One region of the Rhodoferax sp. WC2427 genome, then DNA from elsewhere that is predicted to be linked to it. Evidence: predicted binding sites of a transcription regulator. Region 1 holds the regulator's gene; the other holds the start of a gene.
The links. The regulator FliA, encoded in region 1, starts transcription of late flagellar genes. The targets are predictions, from matches to a motif close to CTAAAGTTTNNNNNNNNNNNGCCGNTA.
Positions count from the first base shown of each region.

Region 1 (4,349 bases):
CGTTCCAGGACTACGTGCGTGAACGCATGCTGCGCCGCCGCCACGAAAGCAGCCCCGACCTGCGCGACGAGATCTTCCCAGCCAAAACTTCGGTGCAGGCCGCGCCCATGCCCCAGGCCCCACAGCGCGCCAAGCCCGTGGTGCACGCAGTGCCGTTTGCGCCACCTGTCGCCCGCCCCAAGCCCGCCCCGGCAGCCGCCACCATCAACTCCAAGGGCATCGTGGACGAACTGCAGGCCATGAAGGACATGATTGAAGAGCGCTTCAACACCATGGCCTGGCTGGGCAAGACCAAGCAGGACCCGATCCAGTCCAACCTGATGCTCAAGCTGATCCGCGCCGGGTACTCGCCCGACCTGGCCCGCGCCGTCATGGAACGCCTGCCCGAAGATGCCACGCCCGCCGAGGCCATCCGCTGGCTGATGGGCGTGCTAGAGCAAAACCTGCGCACCGATGCCGGTAGCAAGCCGATCTTTGAGCAAGGCGGCGTATTTGCCTTGGTGGGTGCCACCGGCGTAGGCAAAACCACGACCGCGGCCAAGCTGGCTGCGCACTGCGCCCGGGTACATGGCCCCAACAGCGTGGGACTGATCACACTGGACACCTACCGGGTTGCCGCCCACGAGCAACTGCGCGCCTTTGGCCGCATGCTGGGCGTGGTAGCCCACCTGGCCCACGACCGCGCGGCCTTGCAAGACCTGCTGGGTCTGCTGGGCAACAAACGCATGGTGCTGATTGATACCACCGGCATCGCCCCCAAAGACCCGCGCAAGCGCGACATGATGGACGTGCTGGACCTGCCCGGCGTGAACCGCCTGCTGGTGCTCAATGCAGGCAGCCACGGCGACACCATGGACGAAGTGCTCACCTCGTTCAAGACCCGGGGCGTGCAACAGGCCATCCTGTCCAAAATCGACGAAGCGGCCAAGCTGGGCCCGGCGCTGGACGCCATCATCCGCCACCAGCTGGTGCTGCGCGGTGTGTGCAACGGCCAGCGCGTACCCGAAGACTGGGAACCGGCCGATGCCAAGAAGCTGGTGCGTGCCTCGATGCGCTCCACCACCAAGTCGGCATTCGACCCCAAGGCCGCCGATCTGAACTTCTTCTTCACCCCGGCACCGATGGATTCCAGCCGCCAGGAACGGGCGCATGCTTGACACCAGCGTCGACCAAGGCGAAAGCCTGCGCCGCATCGCGCCGCAAGCCGCCTGGAGCGTGATCGCCATGGTGACCCGGGGCGACACTGCCACCGAGTTGCCGCTGCTCTGGCAGATCTGCGCGGCCTTGCAAAGTTTTAGCCTGCGCATCACCGTATTGGACGCAAGCTCGGCAGAAACGGAAGACAATCCAGGTTTACAGAACCTGCTGGACCACGCACACTGGCTGGAAGATGCAGACCTTGACGCGCCCCCGTGGCACATCGTGCCCGCCCGTTTGGGGCTGAGCCGTCTGGCACTGCAGACCCGCCAGGATTCCCCCATGTCACCCCCACCACTCCAAGCCCTCAGCCACCTGTTCCGCAGCTGCGACCTGGTCGTGGTGTATGCCGATGCCCAGCTGCTGGCCACCTTGATGCCGGGCAGCCAGGTGCGCCCTCTGTTGGCCGTCACGCCGCGGCGCGCCTCCATCATCGGGGCCTACCAAAACTTCAAGAAACTGCTGCTACAGGCCCGGTTGGTGCCGCTGATTGCCTCGGTCGTCACCGCGCCCTTCAAGAACGCCGAGCTGCTGGCCAAATCCACCGGTCGGGCGCTGCAAAACTGCGCGCACCTGCACCTGGACTGCCAAACCGATTTCATGACCGTACGCTCGTTCCCGCAGCAGCACGCGCGCTGGGATGACGCACACCAGATCGCGCTGCGCCTGATGGCCAGTGCCATCCCGATGGCCCATGGGGTGGGAAGCCGCTGATGTACACCGCCAAAGGCCATATGGACCGCGAGCACATGCTGCGCCAGTATGTGCCCTTGGTACGTCGCCTGGCGCACCACATGATCGCCAAGCTGCCGCCGAACATCGAGCTGGACGACCTGATCCAGGTGGGCATGATCGGCCTGTCCGAGGCGCTCACCCGCTACGAGGTGGCCCAGGGCGTGCAGTTCGAGACCTTTGCCACCCAGCGTATCCGCGGGGCCATGATCGACGAGCTGCGCGAGGGCGACTGGATGTCACGCGGCTCGCGCAAGAGCCAGAAAGAGATCGAGCGCGCCGTGCAGCGGCTGGAGCAGAAGCTGGGCCGCAGCCCGCTGGAGTCCGAGATCGCCACCGAGCTGGAGATGACCCTGCCCGACTACCAGGAACTGCTCGGCAAGGTCCGCGGCACGCAGCTGGTGTACCTGGAAGACATGAATGGCAACTCGGAAGAAGGCGCGGGCTTTCTGGACCGGCACGTAGCCGATGATGCTGCCGACCCGGTGAACCTGCTGCGCGACCACCGCCTGCGCGCGTCGCTGGTCGAGGCCATCAAGACCCTGCCCGACCGCGAGCAGTACATCATGAGCATGTACTACGAAAACGACATGAACCTCAAAGAGATTGCGGCAGTACTGGAGATCACCGAATCGCGCGTCTGCCAGTTGCACAGCCAGTCGATTGCCCGCCTGCGGGCCAAAATGCGGAGCCACTAGCGGGCCGCTATCGTATTTGAAGTAGATTTTGATAGCTGCTCACGCTTATGGCTGTAGCGTGAGCAGTCGATTTGATGCCTTAAAAAAGGCCTAAAATTGGATTTTTAGCTCGCCACCGACGCGTAAATGCGCGCCGCACCGCCCCGGTATGTCCCGGCTTTGCCACCCGAGTACGTGCCCGGTTGCTGGGCCTGGGGCAAAACGGTAGCCAGGGCCCGGTCGACCACCACGGCGCGGCGGGCCAGGTTGGCGCGTTGTTGGGACAGGGTCAAGGAGACTTTTTCCAGCCGGCGGCGCATGCCCGCGTCCAGCGACTGCATGCCGCCGGGGGTGCGGCCCCACACCGCCATATCGGCCATGGCCTGGCGCAGCGCGGTGCTGGCGGCCTCTAAAACAACAGGTTCGCCCGCAATCAGGGCCACAGACACTTCTTCGAGGAGTTGTTCCACGCGCTGCAGGCTGGCTTCCAGGCTGTGATTGGCTGGGCGGGCCGTCATGCGAACTGCTCCGGTGCGGGAACGGACGGATGGAGAGAGAAAACGCCGATTACCGGGTGACGCTGAGCAATTCTTGTGCGTTGTCGAGCATCTTGTCGGCAATCGCTTCGGGGTTGATCTTGAACGTGCCGTTCTTGATGGCAGCCTTGATGTCGGCTACTTTCTTGCTGTCGAAGTCGGAACCGACGGCCCGGTCGTTTTGCTCCAGCGTGCGCGCCAGTGTGGAAACAGACACCTGCGCCCCGGCGGCTGGAATGGCGCGCGCACCCTTCTGCGCCATACCAGCGGGCGCAGCTTCCTTGTCCTGATCGGCTTTCTTGAGCACAGCGGCATTCAGCGCGGCCGTGGTATCTATCCCTTGTCCAATTTTCATCATGCTCTCCAGCAGCCTTGACGTTAAGGCATCGTAGCAATGGTTTCGGCAGCTTTGGCATTTTCTTAAATGTTATATGGCTAAAAAACCAGCTGTTACATCTCAACCAGGATGGTGCGTGCGTCTTGCACCACACCGGACATCACCCGACCGCTGTCCAGGCGCACCTTGGCGGGCTGGCCCACCACGCCGGAGGTGACGGCCTGCCCGTCAGACAGGACCTGGAAGCCCGTGCCCTGGGCCAACACCCGGATCTGGGTGCCTGCCTGGAACACCTGGGCTGGTTTGACCATGGCCTGGCGCACGGTTTGCCCTGCGACCCAGGAGCGGGCGGCCACCTGGCCCATCCACTGCTCGGGGTTGGCTACCACTGGCGAGGCGTCATCGGCCCAGTCAACTTCGGCCTCCATGGCATCGGCGGCGGTCAGCACGCTGCCGGCCACCACATTGGTCTTGGCCACCCAGGCCCGGCCCATGGCCTTGACCGTGACCGGAATGAACACATTCCAACGCGTGGCACCGGCCAGGCAGCGCAGGCCCAGGCGGCTTTTGCCCCACAAGCGGGTGCCCGGTGGCATGTACGGCTCCACCTTGGCGCAGGGCGCCAGCTGCAAGCGCGGGTCCAGCGCCCCCACCGAGACCTCCATGCGCAGCGCCTGGCCATTGACCGGCGGCACCTGCACCATGGCCGATTCCAGCCAGCGCTGGCTGGTGCCGACCATATCGGCCTCGGCCTGGGCACGCGCACCTGTTGCGCACAGCACAACGGCGGCGCAAACCATGGTTCGTAGCAAGAGCGGCATAAGACCTCCAATTTCCTACCCGGAAGACTAAAGCCGGAGGGCCCCAGGC
Region 1 covers NZ_CP162006.1:494,472-498,820, reverse strand. The annotation lists gene flhF (flagellar biosynthesis protein FlhF) at 1-1,157, shown strand, start outside; gene AB3G31_RS02380 (hypothetical protein) at 1,150-1,911, shown strand; gene AB3G31_RS02375 (RNA polymerase sigma factor FliA) at 1,911-2,627, shown strand; gene AB3G31_RS02370 (hypothetical protein) at 2,732-3,124, opposite strand; gene flgM (flagellar biosynthesis anti-sigma factor FlgM) at 3,174-3,497, opposite strand; gene flgA (flagellar basal body P-ring formation chaperone FlgA) at 3,593-4,300, opposite strand.

Region 2 (4,349 bases), 1.3 Mb from region 1:
GTCAGCGCCGCGATGCCGGCGGTCGTCAACGCGGCGATGCCAGCGGTGGTCAGCCCGGCGACCTGGGCCGTGGTCAGGGCCTGGACCTGAGCGGTGTTCAGGGCGCCGACTTGGCTGGTCTTCAGGGCGGCGACATCGAGGGTCTCGATGGCCAGGACCTGGGTGGTGGTGAGCGCGCTAACGGCGGCGGTTGACAGCACCTCGACCTGGCTGGTCTTCAGCGCCACGATCTGGGCAGTGGTCAACGCTTGGGCCTGGGCGGTGGTCAAGGCGGCTACACCAGCGGTGGTGACGGCCTGCACCTGGGCGGTTGTCAGGGCGGCTACGCCGGCGGTGGTCAGGGCCGCGACCTGGGTGGTCTTCAACGCGGCGATGTCGCTGGTTTCGATGGCGGCGACCTGCGTCGTCGTCAAGGCGGCGATCGCATTGGTGGTAAGCGCAACGACCTGGTCGGTCTTTAGAGCAACGATCTGCGCCGTTGTCAGGGCCTGGGTCTGGGCGGTGTTCAGAGTAGCTACGCTACCGGTCGTCAGCGCCTGCACCTGGGCGGTGGTAAGCACAGCGACATCGGCGGTGTTCAGTACGGCGACCTGGGTTGTCTTCAGCGCGGCGATGTCGGTAGTCTCGATGGCGGCGACCTGGGCGGTGCTCAGCGCGGCGATGCCGGCCGTGGTGACCGCGGCGATACCGGCCGTGGTCAGCGCCACCACTTGCGCGGTGGTCAGCGACTGCACCTGGGAGGTGGTCAGCGCACCAACCTGGGTGGTCGTGAGTGCCGCGACATCGCGGGTCTCAATGGCCGCCACTTGGGCGGTGGTCAGCGCAGCCACGCCGGCGGTGGTGATGGCCTGGATTTGGCTGGTCAGCAATGCGCCGATCTGCGTAGTCGTCAGCGCCTGGGCCTGCGCGGTGGTCAGTGCTGCTACGCTGGCGGTGGTCAGCGCTCCGACCTGGGTGGTCGTCAACACGGCCACGTTGCTGGTGTTCAGCGCGGTGACCTGGCTGGTCCTGAGCGCGGCGATGTCGGTGGTTTCGATCGCGGCCACCTGGGCCGTGGTCAGGGCAGAGATGGCCGATGTCGTCAGCGACTGAACCTGACCGGTGGTGAGCGCGACAACCTGGGCGGTGGTCAGCGCTTGGGCCTGTGCCGTGCTCAGCGTGGCTACGCTGGCGGTGGTGAGTGCGGCCACCTGGGCCGTGCTCAGCACCGCCACGTCGGCCGTGTTCAGCACCGCCACCTGGGTGGTCTTGAGCGCGGATATGTCGACCGCTTCAATGGCAGCCACCTGGGTGGTGGTCAGCGCCGCGATGCTGGTGGTGGTCAATGAGGAAATACCGGACGTCGTCAAACCGACGATCTGCGCGGTGGTCAGCGCTTGGGCCTGTGCGGTGTTCAGCACGGCGACCTGGCTGGTGGTCAGCGCGGCCACGTCGGTGGTCTCGATGGCGGCCACCTGGGTGGTGGTCAGCGCGGCCACGCTGGCCGTGGTCAGCGCCTGGATCTGGCTGGTGCGCAAGGCCACGATCTGGCTGGTGTTCAACGCCTGCGCCTGGGCCGTGGTGAGCGCGGCGACTTCAGCCGTGGTCAGGGCGGAGACTTGCGACGTGGTCAGGGCGCCGATCTGCGCCGTGGTCAGTACCGCGGTCTGCGATGTCTTGAGCGCGGCGATGTCGTCGGTCGCGAAAGCGGCGACCTGCGTCGTCGTTAATGCGGCGATACCAGCGGTGGTAAATGCTGAGACTTGGTTCGTCTTGAACGCTGGAATCTGTGTGGTGGTTAAAGCCTGGATCTGCGCGGTGGTGAGGGACGCGATGTCATCGGTCGTGAATGCCTGGATCTGTGTGGTCGTCAGCGCCGCGATGACGTCTGTTGAAAAGCCGCTTACGTTACTCATGACGATCCCCTAAAGCTGACTCAATTGTAACAATTGTAAATAAATGGAACTGTATCAGACAATTTGACGTTTTCGGGCGGGCGCCGTTGGTGGGGGCTCCGGCCAGCAGCGCCGAAATTTTGTGTGTCATTGGTTGAACCTTTGTCTTGGCGCCTCCAGATCGGATCCCGCCCTACCTACTTTGACGGCAGAAAAATTGATAACTTGAATGCAAATTTCAAAAAATCTAACAAAAAAAATCAATTTGCAGTTTAATTTTTTCAATTTAGTGACAGGTCAAGCTTTAAATGCTCGAAAAACAATGGAATTGCAGCTTTTTCGATTTATTTTCAGAAATATGCTTTGTAGGCAATTACAAACTCGTTGTAAGTGATAGCCCGAAGGCAATAAAAAACCATTTTGTGTACAAATATTTAGCAGTAGAGATCGCTTCAGTTACAAAAGGTTTGAGCTGGTGCGGACCTGCTTCCATGCGGTCGCCCGGCGCGTTGCTTCTAGCAGCTGCGGTGGCGTGAGGCGCGCGGTTGATCGCTCACAGTTGGCGAGCGCAGCGTTGTCACCAGCCTGACTTGCCAGCACGAACCAGGTATGTGCCTCAATGGCATCGGCTGCCACACCTTCACCGGTGGCGTACATCAGCCCAAGCCTGGCCTGCGCCGCCGGAATACCCTGCGCAGCCGCCTTCAGAAGCCAGCCGAACGCCGTCTCAAGGCTGCGCTTTGTGCCCTGGCCAGTGGCATGGGCCACCGCCAGGTTGTACTGGGCCTCGGGGTCGCCATGCTCCGCAGCCTGCAACCAGCAGGCCAGCGCCCGTTCCGGGTTTTGGGAGCGGGCATACAACACGCCCAGTGTTGCCTGGGCTGGGACGAAGTCGAGATCGGCCGCCTTTTGGCACCACACGAAGGCCTGCCGCAGATCCTGCTTCAGTCCCTCGCCGCCGCTGGCATACATAGAACCCAGATTCCACAAGGCCTTGGCATCACCTTGTTGGGCGGCTTTCGAAAACCACACCAGTGCCTGCTGAAAGTCTTTGGGCAATCCGACACCGCTCAGGTACGCCGCACCCAGCGCCGACTGTGCCGGAGCATAGGCCTGGTCAGCCGCGCGGCGGTGCCAGTCGAATGCCGCAACGAGGTCGCGCCCGACACCCTTGCCCAAGGCGTACTGTTGGCCGAGCATGTACTGGCCTTCGGCCATGCCTAAGCCGGCGGCGCGCCGGAAGCATTCGACCGACATTACCTCCAGCCCGTTACTGAACAGATGGCCCAACGTAAGCAGCGCCCGGGCATCATTTTGCGCGGCTGCCCGCATGTACCAGGACATGCCTAGGAAATAGTCTGAGTGCTCCGCGCCTCCCGGCTGGGCTGACGAATACAGCCGGCCCAATGCGAACTGCGCGGCGCTGTCACCGTGCTCGGCGGCTTTACGGTACCAGTGCAAAGCTTCGTCTCGCTGACCAGCCTGTTCCAGCAGTTTGGCCAGCGCAGCCTGGGAGGGCGCATGATCCTGGCCCGCGGCGAGCGCATACCATTCTCGCGCCCGTTCCGGATCGCATCGCACGCCCAAGCCGAGTTCGTGGATCAATCCCAGGTGGTAGCGCCCGTCGGCCTCAAAGGGGTCGGCCACATTCAGCCAGCGCTCCTGGCCGTGATTGATGCCAGGGGCACCTGCGGGCTTACGGCCACGGCCTCGACTCTTCAAGCGGTTATCGTTGGCTTCCAGCATGGTAAGCGCCACATGGGCTGCCGGAAAATTCTGTTCCGCGGCACGTCCGTACCAGAATGCCGCCTTGTCCAGATCCCGCCCGATACCTCGGCCTTCCGCGTACAGTCCGCCCAGCGCATACTCGGCACCGGCCAGACCCTGGTCCGCCGCCTGGCGGTACCAGTGCTGCGCCTGCGAATATTGTTGCAGAACGCCGACGCCCGCAGCAAATGCTTCGCCTAACGCTAGTTGTGCCTGCGCCACGCCAAACTCGGCGGCCTTGGCAAAACATTGCGTAGACAGCACGTCGTGATGCGCGGCATGCAACCTGCCGAGCCGCCAGATAGCTTTCGAATGACCCTGGTCCGCTGCCTTCTGGAACCAGTGGAATGCCTGGAAATCGTCTTTCTCAACTGCGGAGCCGGCGGCGTAGCGTGTTCCCATTAAGTATTGGGCGGTGGCTAGCCCACGCTCGGCCGCCTTCCTGATCCACTGCAGCGCCTGCTCGATGTCCTGCTCCACGCCCACGCCGTTGGCGTACATCAGACCAAGCTCGTACTGTGACTCGATGATGCCGATGCGAGCCTCTTTGAGGGTCTCTTTGAAGCTACGCCTATCGCGTGCGCTACTCGATGTGGTCATTGCGGCGTTCTTAGCGTTGGGTTCTTCAGGATGTATTCAAGCGTGGAGGCGAGTAGATTTCGTAGGGAGCGGGCCGAGATCCCATCGAGAAACGGGGCTGTACCCCAG
Region 2 covers NZ_CP162006.1:1,750,481-1,754,829, forward strand. The annotation lists gene AB3G31_RS08300 (heme utilization protein) at 1-1,895, opposite strand, end outside; gene AB3G31_RS08305 (tetratricopeptide repeat protein) at 2,331-4,241, opposite strand.
Region 2: a site for FliA is predicted at 2,078-2,104, ahead of AB3G31_RS08300 (heme utilization protein). Genes of this name have one in related genera too.